2 regions of the Desulfofundulus luciae genome follow, and region 2 is predicted to be linked to the other one. Evidence: riboswitches for the same ligand, from Rfam matches in the RefSeq annotation. Region 2 holds a riboswitch; the other holds the start of a gene.

Region 1 (10,469 bases), on a different contig from region 2:
ACCACCAGGCGGTACGGCGGCCTGCTCCGGGTTTTATTGTTTCTGCCCGGTCCGTGGATGGTATTATCGAAGCCATAGAAAGCACCGCCCGGGGTTTTGCCCTGGGGGTGCAGTGGCATCCCGAAACCATGTGGGAGCGGGACGGGCGCTTTTTAGGTATCTTTGCGGCCCTGGTGGACGCCGGCCGGGAGTACAAAGGGCAGAAGGGGAGATGAGCAAATATGCTGGCCATAACCGGTGGAAAAGTGATTACCATGACCGGACAAGTATATGAACCGGGCATGGTGCTTGTAGAGCGGGGTAAAATTGTCGCCGTAGGCCCTTTAAACGGGGTTCCGGCAGGGGTTGAGGTGGACGATGCTACCGGCTGCGTGGTAATGCCCGGGTTTATCGATGCCCACTGCCATGTGGGCGTGGCCGAGGAGATTTACCGGGAGGAGGGGGATGATACCAATGAATATACCGATCCGGTTACCCCTCACCTGCGGGCCATCGATGCCGTCTACCCTGCAGATTTGGGCTTTGAAGATGCCCGAGCCGGGGGAGTGACCACCGTGGCCACCGGTCCCGGCAGCGCCAATATCATCGGTGGGGAGATGGTGGCCCTCAAAACCGCCGGCCAGGTGGTCGACCGGATGGCGCTTCGGTCCCCGGTGGGCTTAAAAGCCGCCCTTGGTGAGAATCCCAAGCGCACTTACGGGCGCGAGAAAAAAATGCCTGCCACCCGTATGGCTTCGGCGGCCCTCTTAAGGGAGGCGCTGGCTAAAGCCCAGGAATACCAGCGCAAACTGGAAGCGGCGGCGGCCGGGCGGGGTGAACGTCCCGACCGGGATCTAAAAATGGAGTCGCTGGTACGGGTGTTGCGGCGGGAAATTCCATTAAGAGTGCATGCTCACCGGGCCGATGACATTATGACCGCCCTGCGCATTGCCCGGGAATTCAATCTTTTGCTGGTAGTGGAGCATTGCACCGAAGGCTACCTGGTGGCGCAGGAGCTGGCGGCCCATGGGGTGATGGCCGTGGTGGGGCCGATGATTACCAACCGGGCCAAGGTAGAGCTGAAAGGGATTTCCCTGCAAACTCCCCGGGCCCTGGCCGAGGCGGGTGTTACTTTTGCCATCATGACCGATCACCCGGTGGTCCCCATTCAGTATCTGGCCCTGTCCGCCGCCCTGGCCGTCCGGGGCGGGCTGCCGGAGGAAAGGGCCCTGCGGGCCATTACCCTGGATGCGGCCAGGATACTGGGCCTGGAAAACCGGTTGGGTAGCCTGGAGCCGGGTAAGGATGCCGATATGATCGTGTTAAACGGCCATCCCTTTGATCCCCGCACCCGGGTGATTAAAACGTATATTGATGGGCGGCTGGTTCACAGGTCTTGAAATTATATTAGCAGTTAATGTGCTGCCTAAAAGAAGTAAAATAATGAAAATATGCTTGGTTACGAAATGAGAGAAAATTGATGAAGAAATGATGAACTATATCACTAAAGTCGGGTTTTTTGAGATAGTTGACAGAATTATTAAAATATTAAATTATATCGGTGAAATTAAATATTTTTCAATGGAATTTACGGATAACCTGGCAGGATTAAGTGAATTGGTGTCGAACATGTAAGTCAACAGAAACGGAAAGATTAAACTTCGATGTAAATTCATGTCACAATATGTCGGAGGTGCAATGTGTGAGAAGGGAGACTCTTGATGTTTTAATAGTTGATGACCAACCCGGGGTGCGTTACCTGCTGGAGATACTTGTCAGGGAATTCGGTCACCGGGTGCATACCGCGGAGAACGGGCTGGTGGCCATTGAGAAGGTGCGCCAGATTCACCCGCAGATCATTTTTATGGATGTGAGGATGCCTTTAATGGACGGCCTGGAAGCCCTGAAGCGCATTAGAAGGATTGCCCCGGATACCATTGTTATCATCATGACCGCCTACATTTCCGAACAGACCAGGGAGCAGGCCCTGAAAAACGGAGCCCTATGCTGCATGGCCAAACCCTTTGACATTGAAAAGGTTAAGGCATTGATCCAGGATTTGACCTGGAATCGAAGACAGAACTGTTTTTGGGGTGAAAGTTACGTAATTTAAAATTTAAAGCAGGAAAAATTTTTTTGTTGACGAACAGTTATACAATATACAAATATACAAGTGAAAAGGTTTTATACCCATGGGGGTGCCCGGTACTGGTAAGTCACAGCTGGTTTTAAGCTGGCATGACGAGCCATGGTTCTCTTGTTTGCGTGACGCGGTGCCGGGCTGAGAAAAGCGTTTTTTCGCTTTACCCTTTGAACCTGATCTGGATCATACCAGCGTAGGGAAATGGGTGGCCGGCAGCGTACTATACCCATCTCCTTATCAGGTGGATGGGTATTTTTTATGGGGGTGGTTCCATGGGAGATCTTTACCGGGTCCTGGATGCCAATTTTAACCGCGCCCGGGAAGGGCTGCGGGTGGTGGAAGAAGTGGCCCGTTTTGTTCTTGACGATGCCGGGATGACCATGCGCATAAGGGATATACGGCACCGCCTGGGTATATTGCAGGAAAGTTTTCCCGGGCGGGGGACGGTTCTGGTGCAGTCCCGGGATGTGGAGGGTGACGTGGCCGCCCCTGCTCCCCCGGCCACGGGAGAGGAAATAACCAATCTTCTACAACTGGTTATGGCTAACTTTAAACGGGTGCAGGAAGCTGCCCGGGTGCTGGAGGAGTATGCCCGTCTTTTGCCGGTAACCGCTCCCTTTAAGGAGATCCGCTATGCCGCTTATCTGGTGGAAAGGGAAATGGTGAGCCGCCTGGTGCAGCTGGACGCGGGTGAAGCTCCTTCTTGTAAACCGGGAGGCTGCAGAGTTGATTACAGCCTCTACGTAATTACGGGGGATAAGTTCAGCCGGGGCCGGCCGGTGGTGGAAGTGGCCCGGGCAGCCATTGCCGGGGGAGCAACGGTTTTGCAGTTGCGGGAAAAGGCCTTTACGGCCCGCCAGCTGATTGACGCCGGACACCAACTGCGCCGCCTGACCCGGGAGAAGGGGGTAACCTTTATTGTCAACGACCGGGTAGATGTAGCCCTGGCAGTGGAGGCTGACGGTGTGCATTTAGGCCAGGATGATCTGCCCATCGGCATGGCCCGGCGCATTCTCGGCCCCGGCAAAATTATCGGCATCTCCACCCACAGTGTGGAGCAGGCCCTGGAGGCCCAGCGGCAGGGCGCCGACTATATCGGTGTAGGTCCCGTCTTTGAAACCCATACCAAGGATGATGTCCAGGCCCCGGTGGGTGTAGACCTGGTGCGGCAGGTGGCGTCGGTGGTAAGCATACCCAAAGTGGCCATTGGGGGCATCAAGGCATACAACGTAGAAGAGGTGATTGCTGCCGGGGCTGACGGGGTGGCAGTGATCACGGCAGTGGTGGCGGCAGAAGATGTATCCGGCGCTGCCCGCGAACTGCGTTCCCGGATCGAAAAAGCAAGGAGGTATTTGCCATGACTCAACTTTTAGCAGCCCGGGCAGGGGAAGTAACGGCGGCCATGCGCCGGGTAGCTGACAGAGAAAGAGTGCCGGTGGAAGAAATTTTAAGGAAAGTAGCTGCCGGTACGGTGGTTATTCCGGCCAATAAAAACCACGTCGGCCTGGATCCCTGTGGCATCGGAGAGGGATTGCGGACCAAAATCAATGCCAACCTGGGCACATCCACCGCTTTTGCCAGTATCGAGGACGAATTAGTCAAACTGGAAACCGCCTTAAAGGCCGGGGCCGATGCGGTGATGGACCTTTCTACCGGAGGAGACCTGGACGGCTGCCGCCGGGCGATTATTGCCAGGAGTTCCGTACCGGTGGGTACCGTGCCCATTTACCAGGCGGCAGTGGAAGCCAGGGAAAAACGGGGTAGTATTGTGAAGATGACGGCCGACGACCTTTTTGCCGTGATTGAAAAGCAGGCCGCCGATGGGGTGGACTTCATGACCGTGCACTGCGGGGTCACCATGGAAATCATTGGGCGCCTGCAAAGGCAGGGGCGCGTTACCGATATTGTCAGCCGGGGCGGTTCTTTCCTGGCCGGGTGGATGCTGCACAACGGCCGGGAGAATCCCCTTTATGAACAGTTTGACCGGCTGCTGGAAATATGCCTGCGTTACGACGTCACCTTGAGCCTGGGGGACGGCCTGCGGCCGGGATGCCTGGCCGATGCCACCGACCGGGCCCAGATCCAGGAGTTAATTGTACTGGGCGAACTGGTGGACCGGGCGCGGGCCGCGGGGGTGCAGGCCATGGTGGAAGGGCCAGGGCATGTTCCCCTGGACCAGGTGGCCGCCAATGTGCAGGTGCAAAAGACATTGTGCAACGGGGCCCCCTTTTACGTCCTGGGCCCGCTGGTTACCGACGTTGCCCCCGGCTACGATCACATTACCGCCGCCATTGGGGGAGCGGTGGCCGCCATGGCCGGGGCGGACTTCTTATGTTATGTAACCCCTTCTGAACACCTGGGACTGCCCACCATAGATGATGTAAAGGAAGGGGTGGTGGCGTCCCGCATTGCCGCCCACGCGGCGGACCTGGTCAAGGGTGTGCCGGGAGCCCGGGAATGGGACCTGGCTATGGCCCGGGCCCGCAAGGCCCTGGACTGGGAGGCCCAGATTAATCTGGCCATTGACCCGGAAAAAGCCCGGGCATATCGTGAGAAGCGCAATCCCGCCGGAACCAGAGCCTGCACCATGTGCGGCGACTTCTGTGCCATGGAGATTGTGGCCAGGTACCTGGGCGCGGAAAGGGTGGAAGAGTGCTAAGGGGATGGTAGAGTCTTGAAGCTCAGCGATCTGGGCGAGTTCGGCCTCATAGACCGTTTGTCCCGGGATTTGATCAACCGGCCGGGAGAGGTGGTGCAGGGCATAGGGGATGACGCGGCGGTTTTAAACCTGGAAGGCCCCTGGTGGCTGTTGTTTACCACCGACATGCTGGTGGAAGGGGTCCACTTTTCGCTGGATTATGCTACCCCCGCCCAGGTAGGCATCAAGACTGTGGCGGTTAATGTGAGCGATATTGCGGCCATGGGCGGCTGGCCCGCCCACGGCGTGGTTTCCCTGGGCCTGCCTACCCGCCTGTCTGTGGAGGAAGTAGAAGAACTGTACCAGGGTATCAGGCGGGCTGCCGGGGAATATGGCCTCAATATCGTGGGTGGAGACACGGTGATGAGCCCGGAGCGGCTGGTAATAAACCTGGCCCTGCTGGGGTTCGTGGAAAAAGGCCGGGCGGTCTACCGCAGCGGGGCCAGGGTGGGGGACTTGATCTACGTAACTGGCAGTCTGGGTAAATCCGCAGCCGGGCTGTACCTGTGCCAGCACCCGGATTTAACTATTGACCCCGGGATGGCAGCTTTCCTTAAGCGGGCTCACCTGGAGCCCCGGGCGAGATTGCGGGCCGGGCGGATTTTATCCAGCGCCGGGGTTACGGCCATGGATGACGTCAGCGATGGCCTGGCCGCAGAGCTGCGGGAAATCTGCCGGGCCAGCGGTGTGGGCTGCCGGGTGCGGGCGGGGGATATTCCCGTGGATTACCGGGTAAGGACGGTGGCCGCCATGGCCAATCACAATCCCCTGGATTGGGCCTTTTCCGGGGGGGAGGATTTTGAGCTGGTCTTTACCGTTCCACCCGGTAAAGCCAGGGGTGTGGAGGAAAGGCTTGCCGCGGCCGGCGAGGAATGCCGGTGCATTGGTGAGATTATCCCGGCGGAAAAGGGAATGGTTTTGGAACTGGCCGGCGGCCGTTGCATCCCCCTGGAGGCCCGCGGCTATGATCACTTTGCCTCTTCACAAAGAGTTTTGCCCCGGCCTGCCCATCGGTTATAATACTGGCAGGCTTCTTTTTTGCATGGTAGAATATGAAAAAGGTGGTTTCATGGCTTTGGTATGGCGAACCCGTTCTGCCGGGGAAACTGAAGAATTTGGCCGCCTTTTGGCCTCCGTCTTACTTCCCGGGGATGTCCTGTGCCTGCACGGTGATCTGGGTGCAGGGAAGACGGTGCTGGCCCGGGGCATCGCCCGGGGCCTGGGGATCACCGGGCCGGTGACCAGCCCCACTTTTACTTTAATTAACGAATACTCCGGCCGGCTGCCCCTCTACCATATGGATGTCTACCGTTTGGACGGGCCCGGGGATATGGCCGACCTGGGCTATGAAGAATACTTCTATGGTGCGGGCGTGACCCTGGTGGAGTGGGCCGGGCGGGTTGAAGAGGTTTTGCCTTCCGAACGGCTGGACATTTACCTTAAGGGATTCCCAGGGGAGCCGGAATTACGGGAAATTCTTTTAACCCCCCGGGGAAAGCGCTATGAAGAACTGGTAGAGGAGCTGAGCGCCCTTGTTCGTGCTGGGTATTGAGGCCGCCACGCCGGTGGCTGCAGTGGCCGTGGTCCAGGGGGAAAGGGTGCTGGCCGAGCGGATGGTTAACAACCTGCGCACCCACTCGGTGAACCTCCTGCCCATGATTAAAGCCGTGCTGGAAGACGCCCGGGTTACCCGGGAGGATCTGGGCGGCATCGCCGTTTCATCGGGGCCCGGTTCTTTTACCGGCCTGCGCATCGGCATGGCTACGGCCAAAACCCTGGCCCAGGTATGGGAATTACCCATTGTGGGTATCAGCACCCTGGACGCCCTGGCGTATCCTTTAACCGGCCAGGGCGGGTTAATTTGCCCTATTCTTAACGCCCGGAAAGATGAGGTCTATGCGGCGGTATATCGAACGGTCGAGGGGAAACTGGAACGCCTGGAAGGCCCTATGGCGGTCCGGCCCGGGGAACTGGTGCGGCGTCTTGAACCCCTGGAACTCCCGGTTACCCTGTCGGGCGACGGGGTGCCCATTTACGGCGAATTCTTTAAAAAACAACTGGGCAAGAGAGTTTTCTTTGCCCCGGGTAGTGCCCGCTGGCCCCGGGGTGCCCCGGTGGCCGAGCTGGGTTACCGGCTGCTGATGGCCGGGGAAGGAAAGGATCCCCTTGAACTGTTGCCCAACTACATCCGGTTATCCGAAGCGGAAGTGAAATGGCTCCAAAAACAAAAAGGGTAAGCCGGTGCATGCCTATGGAACTGACTTTTGCCGAAATGTCCTGCGATCATCTGGATGAGGTACTGGCCATTGAGCAGGCATCTTTTACCACTCCATGGTCCCGCCATGCCTTTACATATGAATTGTTGCAAAACGAGTTTGCCGTATACATCGTTGTTCTGGCGGGTCAAAAGGTGGTCGGCTATGCCGGGATGTGGCTGGTTCTGGATGAGGCCCACGTGACCAATGTGGCCGTGCATCCCCAGTACCGCCGGCGCCATATCGGACGGAAACTGATGCAGGAACTCATGCGCCGGGCGGTCACGCTGGGAGCCAGCCGTATGACCCTTGAGGTGCGCACTTCCAACCACGTGGCCCGGCACCTTTATACATCCCTGGGTTTCGTGGAACGGGGCCGGCGCCGGGGATATTACACCGACACCAACGAGGACGCCGTGATCATGTGGAAGGACCCCCTTGACGGCTTTAAAGGAGGTGGTACTGGATGAACCGTAATGTGCGCTTGCTGATCCGTCTGGCCGGCCTCGGGGTGGCCATGGTGGGGTTGCTGGCCAATTTACCCGCGGGCTGGACCATTGGGCTGGTGGTTGCCGGTCTGGCCGCATTTTTACTGGCCGGGGGCGGGGGGTGAGGTTGCTGACAGCAGCGGGTGGTCAACCCGTGGTTAACCCGTTGGAACAAAATGGCCTGAAAAGCGTCTGTAAGACCGGTAACATTTGTGAAAAGATAAGTCTTGACAACCGTGTTAAAAAGGTGTTAATTTATACTCAATTAATACCCCTACTGGTATTGGTACTTTCATATACTGGTATGGGTAGAAAGGATGCACGTATGAAAATCTCATCCCAAATTTAAGGAGGCGGAGGTTTTATGACCACTGGGGAGCTGAAAAACATTAAGGCCAGCAAAGTTGTGGACGCAAGGGGGGTTTCCTGCCCCGGACCGATTATGGCGGCAAAAAAGGCCATAGCGGATGTTAAGGTGGGAGAAATTATGGAGATTCTGGCCACTGACTCCGGATCCCAAAAAGATATTCCGGCCTGGGCCAAGAAAATGGGACACGAGTTTCTCGGTGTGCTTGAAGAAGCCGGTTACTGGAAGCTCTACGTAAAGAGGATGAAGTAATATGCCCGGGCAGGCTAACACAGGCAAAGATTTTTCCCCGAAGATCCTCGTCTTTTCCACAAACAACATTTCCGACCCGGGCATCGACCTCGCCGGCAGTTCCCACATGCACTACCCGCCTTCGGTTATGGTCATCAGCATGCCCTGCACCAGCGGCATCAAGCCCGAGTGGATTTTATACGCGGTGGAAAAAGGTTTTGACGGAGTTTTTTTGGCCGCCGACGGGGAAGAATGCGCCTATCTTCCGGACTGTGCGGAAAGGACGTCTGATATCGTGCAAAAGGCACAGGAGCTTCTCGGCCGGAAAGGGTATGAGCCCCAACGGGTGAGAATGTCGGCCATTTGCTCGGTCTGCGCCGGGCCGTTCACCAGCCATATGAAAGAATTTTCCGAGTCTTTGAAGAAGCTCGGACCCGCCAGGAAGGGATAAAGCATGAGCTACGATGTTCTCGTGATCGGCAGCGGGATTGGGGGTATGGAGTCAGCCCTCAAACTGGGGGACATGGGATACAAGGTCCTGCTGGTGGAAAAGGAAGCCAGTGTTGGCGGTAAAATGATTCTGTTGAGCAAGGTATTCCCAACCCTTGATTGTGCCAGTTGCATCTCCACGCCCAAAATGGCCGCCACAGTGCATCACCCCAATATTGAGGTAATGATTTATTCCGAAGTGGAGGAGATCAGGAGGCTCCCAAACGGCAGGTTTAACGTGAAGGTCCGCCAAAAGCCCACCTTTATTAACCACACCCTGTGCACCGGCTGCCGGCAGTGTGAAATGAACTGTAACGTAGCGGTTCCGGATCAATTCAACTTCGATATGGTGGCCAGGAGGGCCGCTTATATCCCCTTCCCCCAGGCCGTTCCGAAAAAGGCCGTTATTGAGCGGGAAGGTACATCCCCCTGTTCCTTCACCTGCCCGGCGGGCATAAAAGCCCATGGTTACATCGCCCTGGTCAGGGGTGGGAAATACCGGGAAGCCTTTGACCTGGTACTGGAAAGCACGCCCCTGGTGGGCAGCCTGGGCAGGGCCTGCTATGCACCCTGCGAAGGCGAGTGTACCAGGGGCGGCCTTGAGGGGCCCCTGCCCATCAGGAGAATTAAACGTTTTATTGCCGACCGCTATTACCGGGAGCACTCCGAGCCCGCGTCCAGCCCTCCAGATGAACTTAAGGACAAAAAGGTCGCCGTTGTGGGAGCGGGGCCGGCCGGCCTTACCGCCGCCTTCTTCCTGGCCAGGAAAGGCTACCGGGTGACCATTTTTGAAGCCCGGGCGCAGCCCGGCGGCATGCTGCGCACGGCCATACCTTCCTTCAGGCTCCCCAAACACGTGGTGGACAGGGATATCAAAAATGTAACGGCCCTGGGGGTGGAGATCAAAACAGGGGTGAAGGTGGAAGACCTGGAGGAGCTGAAAAATAGCGGCTTTGACGCCATATTCGTGGCCACCGGTACGCCGGGCGCTAAAAAGATGGGAGTTGAGGGCGAAGACCTGGACGGTGTGGTCAGCGCCCTGGATTTCCTGCAGCAGGTGAACCTGGACCGGAAGATCTCCCTCAAGGACAGGACGGTTGTCGTGGTGGGCGGCGGCAATGTGGCCATAGATGCGGCCAGGGTGGCCGTGAGGCTGGGCGCTAAAAGGGTGATCGTGCAGTACCGGCGAAGCAGGGCCGAGATGCCCGCCCATGACCGGGAAATTACGGCGGCTGAACGGGAAGGAGTAGAATTTCAATACTTAAGCGTGCCCAAAAAGTTTATCGGCCGGGATGGAATACTAACCGCAGTTGAAAGTATGAAGATGGAGCTGGGTGAACCGGATGCCGGCGGGAGGAGAAAGTCGAAACCGGTTGAAGGTTCCGAATACAGAATTGCGGCCGACATGGTCATAACTGCCGTCGGCCTTGAGCCCGAGACAAAAGCTTTTCAAAAGCTTTTGCAAATTAACGATAACCATACCATCAGTGTTGACCCGGAAACCTTGCAGACCACGGTGCCTTATGTCTTTGCCGGGGGAGACGTGGTCACCGGGCCCTCCATGATTGTCAACGCCGTCGCCCAGGGTAGACGGGCGGCTTTCTTCATCGACCGCTATTTAAAAGGGGAAGAGCTCAAAGGGGCAGATTTTGATTACAGGACGCCGGTTGTGAATAAGGAAAAGGTTATGGCCAGGCAGCAAAGCTACCGGACCCTTCTCCCGGTGGAGAGTGGCGAAATCCTGCGGGAGAAACCCGGCGATTTTTCGGAAACGGAACTTCCCCTGACTGAAGAACAGGCGCGGTACAGTGCCGGGAGA
Region 2 (10,469 bases):
GCACGGGAATATTTCTGCACCTGGGGCAGCACTATATCTTCTCCTGTTCCCTGCCAGAACTGCTCAAAGGTAAGCTGGCCGTTCTGTCGCTGCTGCTGCGATTGCTGGGCTATGGACAGCCCAAGCTCAATGCCTGCCATCAACTGTGCCCGGTGGTGGCCCAGGGAATCCAGAGCTCCGCTTTTAATGAGGTTTTCCAGCACCCGCCGGTTAATGATCCGCGTGTCCAGGCGCCGGCAGAAGTCGGCAAAGTTTTTGAAGGGTCCCTTTTCCTCCCGGGATTTGATAATGGCCTGCACTGCACCCTCGCCCACGTTTTTAATTGCCGCCAGCCCGAAACGGATTTTACCGTCAACCACGGTAAAACTTTCCCGGCTTTCGTTGACATCGGGAGGCAGGACTTCCAGGCCCATACGGCGGCACTCTTCCACGTATGCCGCTACCTTGTCCGTGTTATCCCGCACCGAGGTAAGCAGTGCCGCCATGTATTGGGCCGGGTAATTGGCCTTCAGGTAGGCCGTCTGGTAGGCCACCAGGGCATAGGCGGCGCTGTGGCTTTTGTTAAAACCGTAACCGGCAAAGTACTCCATCAGATCGAAAATCTGCCCGGCAACCTGGGGGTCTACCCCGTTCTTTACCGCCCCTTCGATAAACTGGTTCCTTAGCCCGGCAATAATTTCGGGCTTCTTTTTACCCATGGCCCGCCGCAAAAGGTCGGCCTCCCCCAGGGTGAAGCCAGCCAGGTCGCTGGCTATGCGCATAACCTGCTCCTGGTAGAGAATGACACCGTAGGTGTCCCTTAATATTGGTTCCAGCCTGGGGTCCAGGTAGGTAACTTTCTTTTCCCCGTGCTTGCTCTTGATGAAATCCTCCACCATGCCGCTGCCCAGGGGGCCGGGCCGGTAGAGGGCCACCAGGGCCACGATGTCTTCAAAAACCTCCGGGCGCAGCTCTTTTAACAGGGCCCGCATGCCGCTGGATTCAAGCTGGAATACGCCGCTCCCTTCTCCCCGGCATAGCAGGGCAAAGGTTTTCGGGTCGTCTAAGGGAATTTCATCAATGTTTATTTCCGGTCCGCCACTTTCCCGGATGAGCTTTAAAGTGTCGGCAATGACCGTTAGGGTGCGCAGGCCCAGGAGGTCCATTTTTAAAAGGCCCAATTCCTCTACCTGGTCTTTGGCAAACTGGGTGGTTAATGGACCGTCGGCGGCCTTGTACAGGGGCAGGTAGTGGGTTAAGGGTTCCCTGGTGATCACCACGCCGGCCGCATGGGTGGAGGCGTGCCTGGGCATACCTTCCAGGAGGGCGGCGGTGTCAATTAGTTTTTTCACCTGCGGGTCCCGTTCATAGAGTTCCCTTAATTCGCTGGATTCACTGAGGGCCCGTTCAATGGTCATGTGCAGTTCCGCGGGCACCAGTTTGGCTATTTTATCCACTTCCCCGTAGGGCATATTCAGTGCCCGCCCCACGTCCCGGATGGCCGCCCTGGCGGCCATGGTACCAAAGGTGGCAATTTGGGCTACTTTATCGGCTCCATATTTGCTGGTAATGTAGTTAATTACCTCTCCCCGGCGCTCAAAGCACAGGTCCACGTCCACGTCCGGCATGGAGACCCGTTCCGGGTTGAGGAAACGCTCAAATAACAGGCCGTATTTTAACGGGTCGAGGTTGGTAATCCCCAGCACGTAGGCTACCAGGCTGCCGGCGGCAGAACCCCGGCCGGGCCCTACCGGGATACCCCGTTGCCGGGCATAATGGATGAAATCCCACACAATCAGGAAGTAGGCGGAATAGCCCATCTGCCGGATCACTTTTAACTCATATTCCAGCCGCTGCCGTACCGGCTCGGTCATCTCCCCGTAGCGACGTCGTACCCCTTCCAGGCACAATTGCTCCAGGTAGCTATCCACGTTATGACCCGGGGGTACCTGATAATGGGGAAGATGGATCTGGCCGAAGCTTAGTTCCACCTGGCAGCGCTCGGCAATGAGGCGGGTATTGTCCATGGCGTCTTTTAGCTCTCCGAAGAGACGGGCCATTTCTTCCTCGCTTTTCAGGTAAAGTTCCTGGGAATCAAATTTCATCCGGGAAGGATCGTCCACACTTTTACCCGTTTGAATACAGAGCAGGATGTCCTGCATTTCGGCATGCTCTTTGTTTACGTAGTGGACGTCATTGGTCGCCACCAGGGGTATATTCATTTCCCGGTGCAGGCGCAAAAGTTCCCGGTTGACTTTGCGTTGTTCGGGAAGGCCGTGGTCCTGTAGTTCTAAAAAGAAATTCCCCCGTCCAAAAATATCCTGGTAGAGGGCGGCGGCTTCCACGGCTTTTTCCTTCTCCCCGGCCAGGAGACGGTCGGCCACCTCCCCGGCTATGCACCCGCTTAAGGCAATTAACCCTTCGCTGTAGCGGGCCAGGGCATCTTTGTCCACCCGGGGCTTGTAGTAAAAACCTTCGGTGTAGGCCAAAGATACCAGCTGCAGGAGATTGCGATACCCGGTCTGGTTTTCGGCCAGCAATACCAGGTGGTAAAGGTGGTCATCCACCCTGGGCGTGCGATCTTTCATGGTGCGGGGGGCTACGTAAACCTCGCAACCCAGGATGGGTTTAACCCCTTCTTTCTGGCAGGCCTTGTAAAAGTCCACCACTCCAAACATAACGCCATGGTCGGTAATGGCCAGGGAGTCCATACCCAGTTCCCTGGCTCTGGCCACTACTTCCTTGATCCGGGCGGCACCGTCCAGTAGACTGTATTCGGTGTGTACATGAAGGTGTATAAACATGGTCTTCCAAACACTCCTGGACAACCTAGCCTTTTTTCTATGATCCTCATTCGTTTAAGTCAGACAAAATCCTGCTCCCGGTCGTAAAGAAAAGGGGGTGGCTCTTAGCCCCCCCTTTTTAAAACTCTATGGAAGTTTACTGCTCTGCTTCGCCCGGTTGTCTTTGCCGGCAATCAGGGCAGTACCCGTAAAATTCCAGCCGGTGCCGGGTTACCTGCATGCCCGTGCGGTTTTCTACTTCTCTTTCCAGGTTGTTCAGCAGGGGTAAATCCAGATCAAATACCCGGCCACAGCTATCGCAAACAAAATGATAGTGATTATGGGGATTACCATCATAGCGGCTGAACGTGCTGCCGTAGTTAAGTTCCATGATTTCCCGGGCCTGTTTGAGGTTATTTAAATTGCGGTACACGGTGCCCAGGCTGATGTCCGGAATTTGTTTGCGGGCCTGCTCGTAAATCCAGTCTGCCGTGGGGTGAGTGTCGGTATTGCGCAGGATTTCCAGGATTAATTTTTTTTGCCTGGTCATCCGTGTGGTTTTTACCATTAACCTCACCCCTATCTAATAACAGCTACTTTTATAATTAAATATACAGCCTTTTTTTCCCCAATGTCAAGTTCTATTCTTCATCTTCACCGAGAATAAGCCTGGCCGCCCGTCTGCCTGACAGGAGCATCCCGCCGAAAATCGGTCCCATGCGATGGCCGCCGCAAACCGCGTTTGCCGCCATACCGGCCACGAGGAGCCCGGGGAAAATTTCACGTGTATTGGCTACGGTGGCCGTTTCACCCCGCGCGGCCCACATGGGCTTTTCTCCTTCCAGATTGCCGGTCCTGGTTCTTAAAACCGCCCCCATTTTTTTGACCACCATACTGGCCACCTGGGCATCATGTCCGGTGCAGTCGATGACGTATGCCGACTGTACCGTCAGGGGGTCCACGTGCAGGCGGCCCAAATCAACGGGGGTCCAGTTTATTACCAGGCCGGTTATCCGGTTGTCCCTGACCATGACGTCTTCCACGGAAATTAAGTTGTAGATCTTTGCTCCGGACCGTACCGCACCAAGGGTTAAGGCGGCAACGGCTTCCACGGAGCTGGCCGTATAATATCCTTCCTCGAATGTCCTGAAGGAGATACCAAACTCCTTGAGAAGGGGTAATGCTTCGTCCTGGACCACAATCTGGTTGAACATCATCCCCCCGCCCCACATGCCGCCGCCGACGCTGAGCTTGCGTTCAAAGAGAACCACTTTTTTGTTTGCCCGGGCCAGGTAATAGGCGGCCACCAGTCCTGCCGGACCTCCGCCCACTACGGCCACGTCTGATTCCAGCGCTTCCAGCAGTTCCTCCTGGTACCTCGTGATAATAGCCTTGGAAATAGTTACGTCTTCCAGGTGCATTTTGTAATACCACTCCTTTTTTCTTTATTTGTAGCGGTTGACTGGTGGGCATCCCGGTGGCAAATAAAAACAGCGCACCCACAAAAGGATGCGCCACAGTCAACAGCACGTACGGCTTTTCCCTTCGCGGGCATTACCCCGAGCAGGTTTAGCGGGTCAGGTGCTCACTAGCCCTTTCTCAGCCCCTAACAGGAGCTCCCCGTTGTACTTTGCCGGTTTATCAGGCGTGAAAGGCCGGGTCGTCCCGGCTTAAAGGTAACCCTTGCCTTTTAAGCCATTTTAAATACGGCCGCCTGAAATTGCTACTTCGATATTTCCGGCCGGTTATCCTCCTTTTTATGGGGTAAAAATTTTTTTATCCCCTGATGCCGTACTGTTTCATCTTCTTATACAACCAGGCCCTGGAAATACCCAGAGTTTTGGCCGCCTGCATTTTATTACCACCGGCAGTAGCCAGGGCTTCCAGGAGGGCTTCCTTTTCCACCTCCTGGAGTAATGTTGCCAGCGTGCGGTTGTGCAGGTTTCTCTTCTTGCCCTGGCTCATTTTCTGAAGGTAGGGGGGCATATGTTTAACTTCAATGGTATCTCCTTCCACCAGGTTAAAAGCCCTTTCCATTACGTTTTCCAGTTCCCGCACGTTGCCCGGCCAATCGTAGGCGCAAAGCATCTCCCAGACTTCCGGTGACACACCCCGCACCAGAAGACCAAATTCCCGGTTGAATTTCTTGATAAAATGATTGACCAGCAGGGGGAGGTCATCGAGTCTTTCCCGCAGGGGCGGGATATAAAGGGAAACTACATTTAAACGGTAATAAAGATCTTCCCGGAAGTGTCCCTGCCTGATTAATTCCTCCAGATCCCGGTTGGTAGCTGCCACCACCCGTACGTCAACGGCACGGGTCCGGGTATCTCCCAGGCGCTCAATTTCCTTTTCCTGCAGGACCCGCAATATTTTGGCCTGCATGGGCAGGGGCATATCTCCAATTTCATCGAGAAAAATTGTTCCCCCATCGGCCTGTTCGAATTTGCCGATTTGCCCGCCCTTTCTCGCCCCGGTAAAGGCGCCTTCCTGGTAACCGAAAAGCTCCGATTCTAAAAGGTTTTCCGGCACGGCAGCGCAGTTGACCTTGATGAAAGGCCCCCGGTGGCGGGGGGAGGCCGTGTGCAGGGCATGTGCTACCAGTTCTTTGCCTGTGCCGCTTTCCCCCCGGATCAGCACTGTGGAAGGTCCCTGGGCCACCCGCCGGATGGTTTCCTTGAGCCGGATCATATCCCTGCTGGCACCGATCAGGTTGTCTACGGTGTAACGCGCGGTCTGGTTGTCGTTTTGCGTTGTGGAAGGGTAGGAGAAATTTCGCCGTTGGGTACTGATCTTTTTCGCCAGGGCCAGCAACTGTTCCACATCATGGAACATTACTTTACTCACTGTGCCCACCATCTTGCCCCGGTTATAAAGGGGTACCCGCATGACTACCGTTTCCCTGCCCCGGATCCGTACCACTTCCCCATACTGTAATTTACCAATCCAGAGGATTTGGAACAACCGCCTGTCGGGAGCCACCTCACGGATGTGCCGGCCCACGGCCGTTTCGATGGTAACGCCCAGCAGTTCCGCCATGGGCTCGTTTAGCATCAGGACCCGGCCGTCATTATCGATGGCAATGTAGCCTTCGTGTGTGCTGTGAAAAATATTTTCCAGGAGGCCGTTTATTTCCTTGATTTCTTCCAGTTCCTGTGCCAGATGTTGCAACTCGGTGATTTCTTGAGCCACGCCAATGGCGCCCACAATGGTGTTATTGCGGATTATGGGTGTGCGGTTGACCACATACAGGGCATTGCCTACGACAAATTTGCGTCCGATGTGGGGTTTTCCCGTCTGCAACACCTTGGGGAGACCAGTAAAAGGAACGACCTCCCTGATGGGGCGACCCAGGGCCTTTTCTGCCGGGTAATTAAAAATCCGTTCGCTGGTGGGGTTAAAAATGATCACGCGGCCCTGATAGTCTACGGCAACGACCATATTGTGTACGGAGTTAAAAATAGATAGCTCATCCCCTAAAAAGGCGGTGCTTTCCAGTTTGTTGATCGCCAAGGTTTCACCTCCCCCACCTGTAGCCAGAACCGTTTTAATTAACTTATTTCATGATCCGGTGAATTTTTTACCGTCCTTTTACTTCAGCATTTGCCGGTGCAGGATTGCTTCCAGGTGATGCAGGGAATAGCATTCAAACATGCGTACATAAGGCAGGAAGGCATTAACGCCTGGTAAATAGGGCCATTGCTTGCTGGGAACGGGGTTGAGCCACAGGATCTCCTGGACCCGCTCCCGTAAAGAGGCCAGCTCTCGAGCGGCTTCCTGGGGGGCAACGGTCTTTGTGTCACTGACTATGATTGCCAGGGTATCGCCGGTAAGCAGGTGGCGCCAGTGGCGGTGAAAAGTTTTCAGGGCTACGTTAAAGTCGGTGGTTTTTCCCCACTGCCGGCTGGCATTAACAAGCTCGGTCATTACGGGTACAAAACCATCATCCCGCCGGAAGTAAGGGGTAACCCGTTCTAGATCCTCGGAAAAGACGAAGCTTTCGATATCTCGTACCGCACTGCTTAAACCATAGATAAACTGGAGGACAAACCGGGCATAGCGGGCCATGGAAGCGGACACGTCGCAGATGAGGAGCAGACGGGGACGGTGCCGGCGGCGGGACCGGTAGCATAATTTAAGGGGTGACCCGCCGAAGGCAATGTTCCGGCGAATCGTCCTGCGCATATCCAGTTTTTGCCGGCGGTTGCTTTTCCGGTAACGGCGGGAAAGCCGGTTGGCCAGGTGTGTGGACAGGCGCTCAAGGGCTAAGGTAAACTTTTCCAGATCGGCATCGGCAACCTGCTGCATGTCCTGGTGGAGCAGCTGATCATCCGGGTCCCGGTAAAAATCTGCGGCCACACCGGCAATTACGTCATCCATTTCCGTTTCCCCGGTCAGCTCTGCCTCCAGTTGACGCCTGGCTTCTTCCCCCTGGGTTTTCAGCAAGTAGTAGCGCCAGTAGTTGAGAGCTGATTGCATTACCCGGGCGATCAGGTGTCCCGGGTTGTTCACCGGATTGCCGTGCATCTGGCGGATAAGCTCCGTTAAACGCCTTTGTTCCCGTGCTGGCATGCGGGCAAAAGTTTGGATTTCCTCCGGGGTAAAATTTACTTCCGTGGACCAGGGAGAAAGGGCCTGGTTTAATTTTTCCCGGGCATCTGCCAGACGCTGCCGTTCCTCTTCCTCCAGCTGTTTTCTTAACATGCGCCGCCGCTTTTTTTCCTCCGGGGGGACAAAGAAGCGATCAAAGGCCAGGTTAAAAATTTGCCTGTCGGAGGCGTTTTTTACCAGCACCGCCCCCAGGGCAGCCTTGACCTGTTCCCTGGACATAAGGTCAACCAGCGCCAGGGCCTGGTAAGCATCCAGGGCTTCGGCCATGCTTACCCGGATCCCCAGGTGGCGCAGGATATGGGTGAAGCGTACCAGGTTATGGTGCAGGGTATTTTCGCCCTGCCCTTCTACCCGGGTCACTGCCCGGGTGACCGGATCAATTTCCATGTGTGCTCCCCCCGCTAACGGTGATGGTGGCCGCAATGACAGGTGGCCCCGGCAGGGCCGGGCGAATCATCCTTTACCCCCCGGATCTGCTCTACCAGTCCGCTTAATCCCACCTCCCTTTTTAACGTTTCCTGGTCATCACGGTTTTTCAGGAAAAGGCTCAGGGTTTGCCCGAGGATTTCCGGCGTCAGGGCATCGGCATGCAGGGCTACCAGGGCCCGGGTCCAGTCCAGGGTTTCGGCAATGGACGGTTTCTTTTTCAACTTCAGGCGGGACCTGATGAAGTGTACCGCCCGGACCACCTGGCGCACCAGTTCCTCCCGGGCCTGGGGCACTTTGACCTGCAAAATGCGCACTTCCTTTTCCACCGTAGGATAATCAATGTACAAATAGACGCACCGGCGTTTTAACCCGTCGGATAATTCCCTTTCACCATTGCTGGTTAAAACTACCGCCGGGATTTGCTTCGCTTTGAGTGTGCCCAGTTCGGGAATGGATACCTGAAAATCGGACAGCAGCTCAAATAAAAAGGCCTCGAATTCCGGGTCGGTTTTATCAATTTCATCAATTAACAAAACAACTCGTTTTTCGGCCCGGATGGCCTTTAAAAGCGGTCTTTCCAGCAAATATTCCACATCGAAAAGATCCTTTTCCAGGGCGGCAGGATCGCAACTGCCTCTGGCGATTTCGATCTTTAGCAACTGCCGCTGGTAGTTCCATTCGTAAAGGGCCCGGTTTTCGTCCAGCCCCTCGTAACACTGCAGGCGAATCAGCTCCGTATTCAAAGCCCCGGCCAGGGCTTTGGCCACCTCAGTTTTGCCTACCCCGGGGGCCCCCTCCACCAGCAGGGGCTTGGCCAGTTTTAAGGACAGGTAGAGGGTAATCACCAGGTCCTGATCACAAATGTAGCCCTGGGTTTCCAGTTTTTGTTGTAGCTGTTCGACGGTCAGCTCCATGGATTTCTCCTTTCCCGGTATTACCCCTGGTAACAAGTGCAAACAGCCGAGTGTAAACAATAGTATTCGTTCTGACGGCACCGAAATCCTTCAATAATTTTTTGAAATTACATAAGTTTGTGTTAACGTAACCCTGGAAAGCCCTGCTGGCGCAAGGCCTCGTACAGAACCAGGGCTACGGAGTTGGCCAGGTTTAGAGAGCGGGTAGTGCCCTCCCGCATGGGAATGCGCAGGGTATAGTCCCGGTTGGCGGACAGCAGTTCCGCAGGCAGTCCCTGCGTTTCCTTGCCGAAGACCAGAAAGTCATCCGCTCCATATCTGACCTCATTATATAAATGTATGCCCCGGGTGCTGAAGAAATAAAAACGGTGTTGGGGATACAGGTGGCGTACTTCTTCAAAGGAATCGTGGTAGTGTATTTCCACCAGATGCCAGTAGTCCAGGCCCGCCCGTTTAAGATGCTTATCATCGGTGGAGAAGCCCAGGGGGCGAACCAGGTGGAGAATGCTGCCGGTGGCCGCACAGGTGCGGGCAATATTGCCGGTGTTGGCAGGAATTTCTGGTTCAACCAGAACAATGTGCACTGGGATCGACTCCTTTGAGTAGAAGTTCTATCCTCGTTTACCGGTATCAACGACAAGCCAGCAACATTAGATTGCAGCCTTTTGGCTCCCGCCCGAACGGGCGGGAGCTTTTTCAAGCACTTGTTAGCGGTTCTCGCCCGTCGCGGCTTGGACAAAGATGGGCCACGGGGCAGGCGTTGCACCGGGGCCGGCGGGCGGTGCAAACGGTACGGCCGTGGGCAATTAGCTGGTGGTGGGCGGCCCGGCGGGCGTGTTCCGGGATAATTGCCAGTAGTTCCTCCTCAGTTTTTTGGGGAGTCTTACCCCGGGCCAGGCCCAGGCGGTGACTGACCCGGAAGACATGCGTATCCACCGGGAGGGCGGGTCGACCGAAGGCTACATTAAGCACTACGTTGGCAGTCTTGCGACCTACTCCCGGAAGACCCTCCAGTTCCTCCAGGCTCTGGGGAACCTGGGAGTTGTATTTTTCAACCAGGATGCGGCTGGTGGCAATGATATTCCTGCTTTTATTCTTATACAATCCACAGCCCTTGATTTCCCGGGCCAACTCCTCGGGTTTTAGCCGGGCAAAGTCCCGGGGTTCCCGGTAGCGTTTAAATAACCGTTCAGTAATCTTATTGACCTGCCGGTCCGTGGTTTGAGCTGAAAGCATGGCCGCCACCAGCAGCTGGAAGGGAGTCCCAAAGCACAGTGCTGTTCCGGCGTCGGGGTAGGTTTTGGATAATATGGCCAGGATTTCACTGGCCCGGGCAGCCCGGTCCTGCTCTTCCTGCGGTTGGGTTGTCCCGTGCAGGGCCGGCATTAGCAGTTGCCGCCTCCCAGCAGCCGCCGGTGCTCCACCATCAGACAACGGTCCATAACCACTGTCAGGCCACGGGCCCGTGCCTTTTCAGCCGCTTCCTGATGCACCACTCCCAGTTGCAACCAGATGGTCGGCCGGAAGTTAAGCTTTAGTACGGCTTCGATAATCGCCGGGACTTCCTCTGCACGCCTGAAAACATTAACTATGTCCACGGGATGGGGTATAGCACTGAGCTCCGGGTAGGCCCTTTCACCCAGGGCCTCCTGGAGCATGGGGTTGACCGGGATAATATCATAGCCCTGTTCTTTCATGTAACGGGCCACCCGGTAACTATCCCGTTCCGGTTTATCGGATAAACCTACCACGG

Evidence for each region. A riboswitch is a leader RNA that binds a small molecule or an ion and turns the genes downstream of it on or off. The one in region 2 is predicted to bind thiamine pyrophosphate.
Region 1: it holds a riboswitch for thiamine pyrophosphate, as region 2 does, so the genes downstream of both, J2Z49_RS12335 (thiamine phosphate synthase) here and J2Z49_RS05215 (sulfide-dependent adenosine diphosphate thiazole synthase) in region 2, are expected to answer to the same signal.

Annotation. Positions count from the first base shown of each region.
Region 1 is NZ_JAUSUX010000025.1:11,969-22,437, reverse strand. It holds gene J2Z49_RS12350 (gamma-glutamyl-gamma-aminobutyrate hydrolase family protein) at 1-215, shown strand, start outside; gene J2Z49_RS12345 (amidohydrolase) at 222-1,379, shown strand; gene J2Z49_RS12340 (response regulator) at 1,682-2,092, shown strand; TPP riboswitch at 2,164-2,340, shown strand; gene J2Z49_RS12335 (thiamine phosphate synthase) at 2,368-3,483, shown strand; gene thiC (phosphomethylpyrimidine synthase ThiC) at 3,480-4,781, shown strand; gene thiL (thiamine-phosphate kinase) at 4,797-5,840, shown strand; gene tsaE (tRNA (adenosine(37)-N6)-threonylcarbamoyltransferase complex ATPase subunit type 1 TsaE) at 5,890-6,372, shown strand; gene tsaB (tRNA (adenosine(37)-N6)-threonylcarbamoyltransferase complex dimerization subunit type 1 TsaB) at 6,353-7,057, shown strand; gene rimI (ribosomal protein S18-alanine N-acetyltransferase) at 7,066-7,545, shown strand; gene J2Z49_RS12305 (hypothetical protein) at 7,542-7,688, shown strand; gene J2Z49_RS12300 (sulfurtransferase TusA family protein) at 7,928-8,182, shown strand; gene J2Z49_RS12295 (hydrogenase iron-sulfur subunit) at 8,184-8,612, shown strand; gene J2Z49_RS12290 (FAD-dependent oxidoreductase) at 8,616-10,469, shown strand, end outside.
Region 2 is NZ_JAUSUX010000006.1:66,998-77,466, reverse strand. It holds gene J2Z49_RS05225 (DNA polymerase III subunit alpha) at 1-2,783, opposite strand, end outside; gene J2Z49_RS05220 (Fur family transcriptional regulator) at 2,920-3,330, opposite strand; gene J2Z49_RS05215 (sulfide-dependent adenosine diphosphate thiazole synthase) at 3,404-4,183, opposite strand; TPP riboswitch at 4,285-4,395, opposite strand; gene J2Z49_RS05210 (sigma-54 interaction domain-containing protein) at 4,539-6,275, opposite strand; gene J2Z49_RS05205 (vWA domain-containing protein) at 6,354-7,760, opposite strand; gene J2Z49_RS05200 (AAA family ATPase) at 7,775-8,716, opposite strand; gene trmL (tRNA (uridine(34)/cytosine(34)/5-carboxymethylaminomethyluridine(34)-2'-O)-methyltransferase TrmL) at 8,839-9,300, opposite strand; gene nth (endonuclease III) at 9,413-10,102, opposite strand; gene J2Z49_RS05185 (CoA-binding protein) at 10,102-10,469, opposite strand, start outside.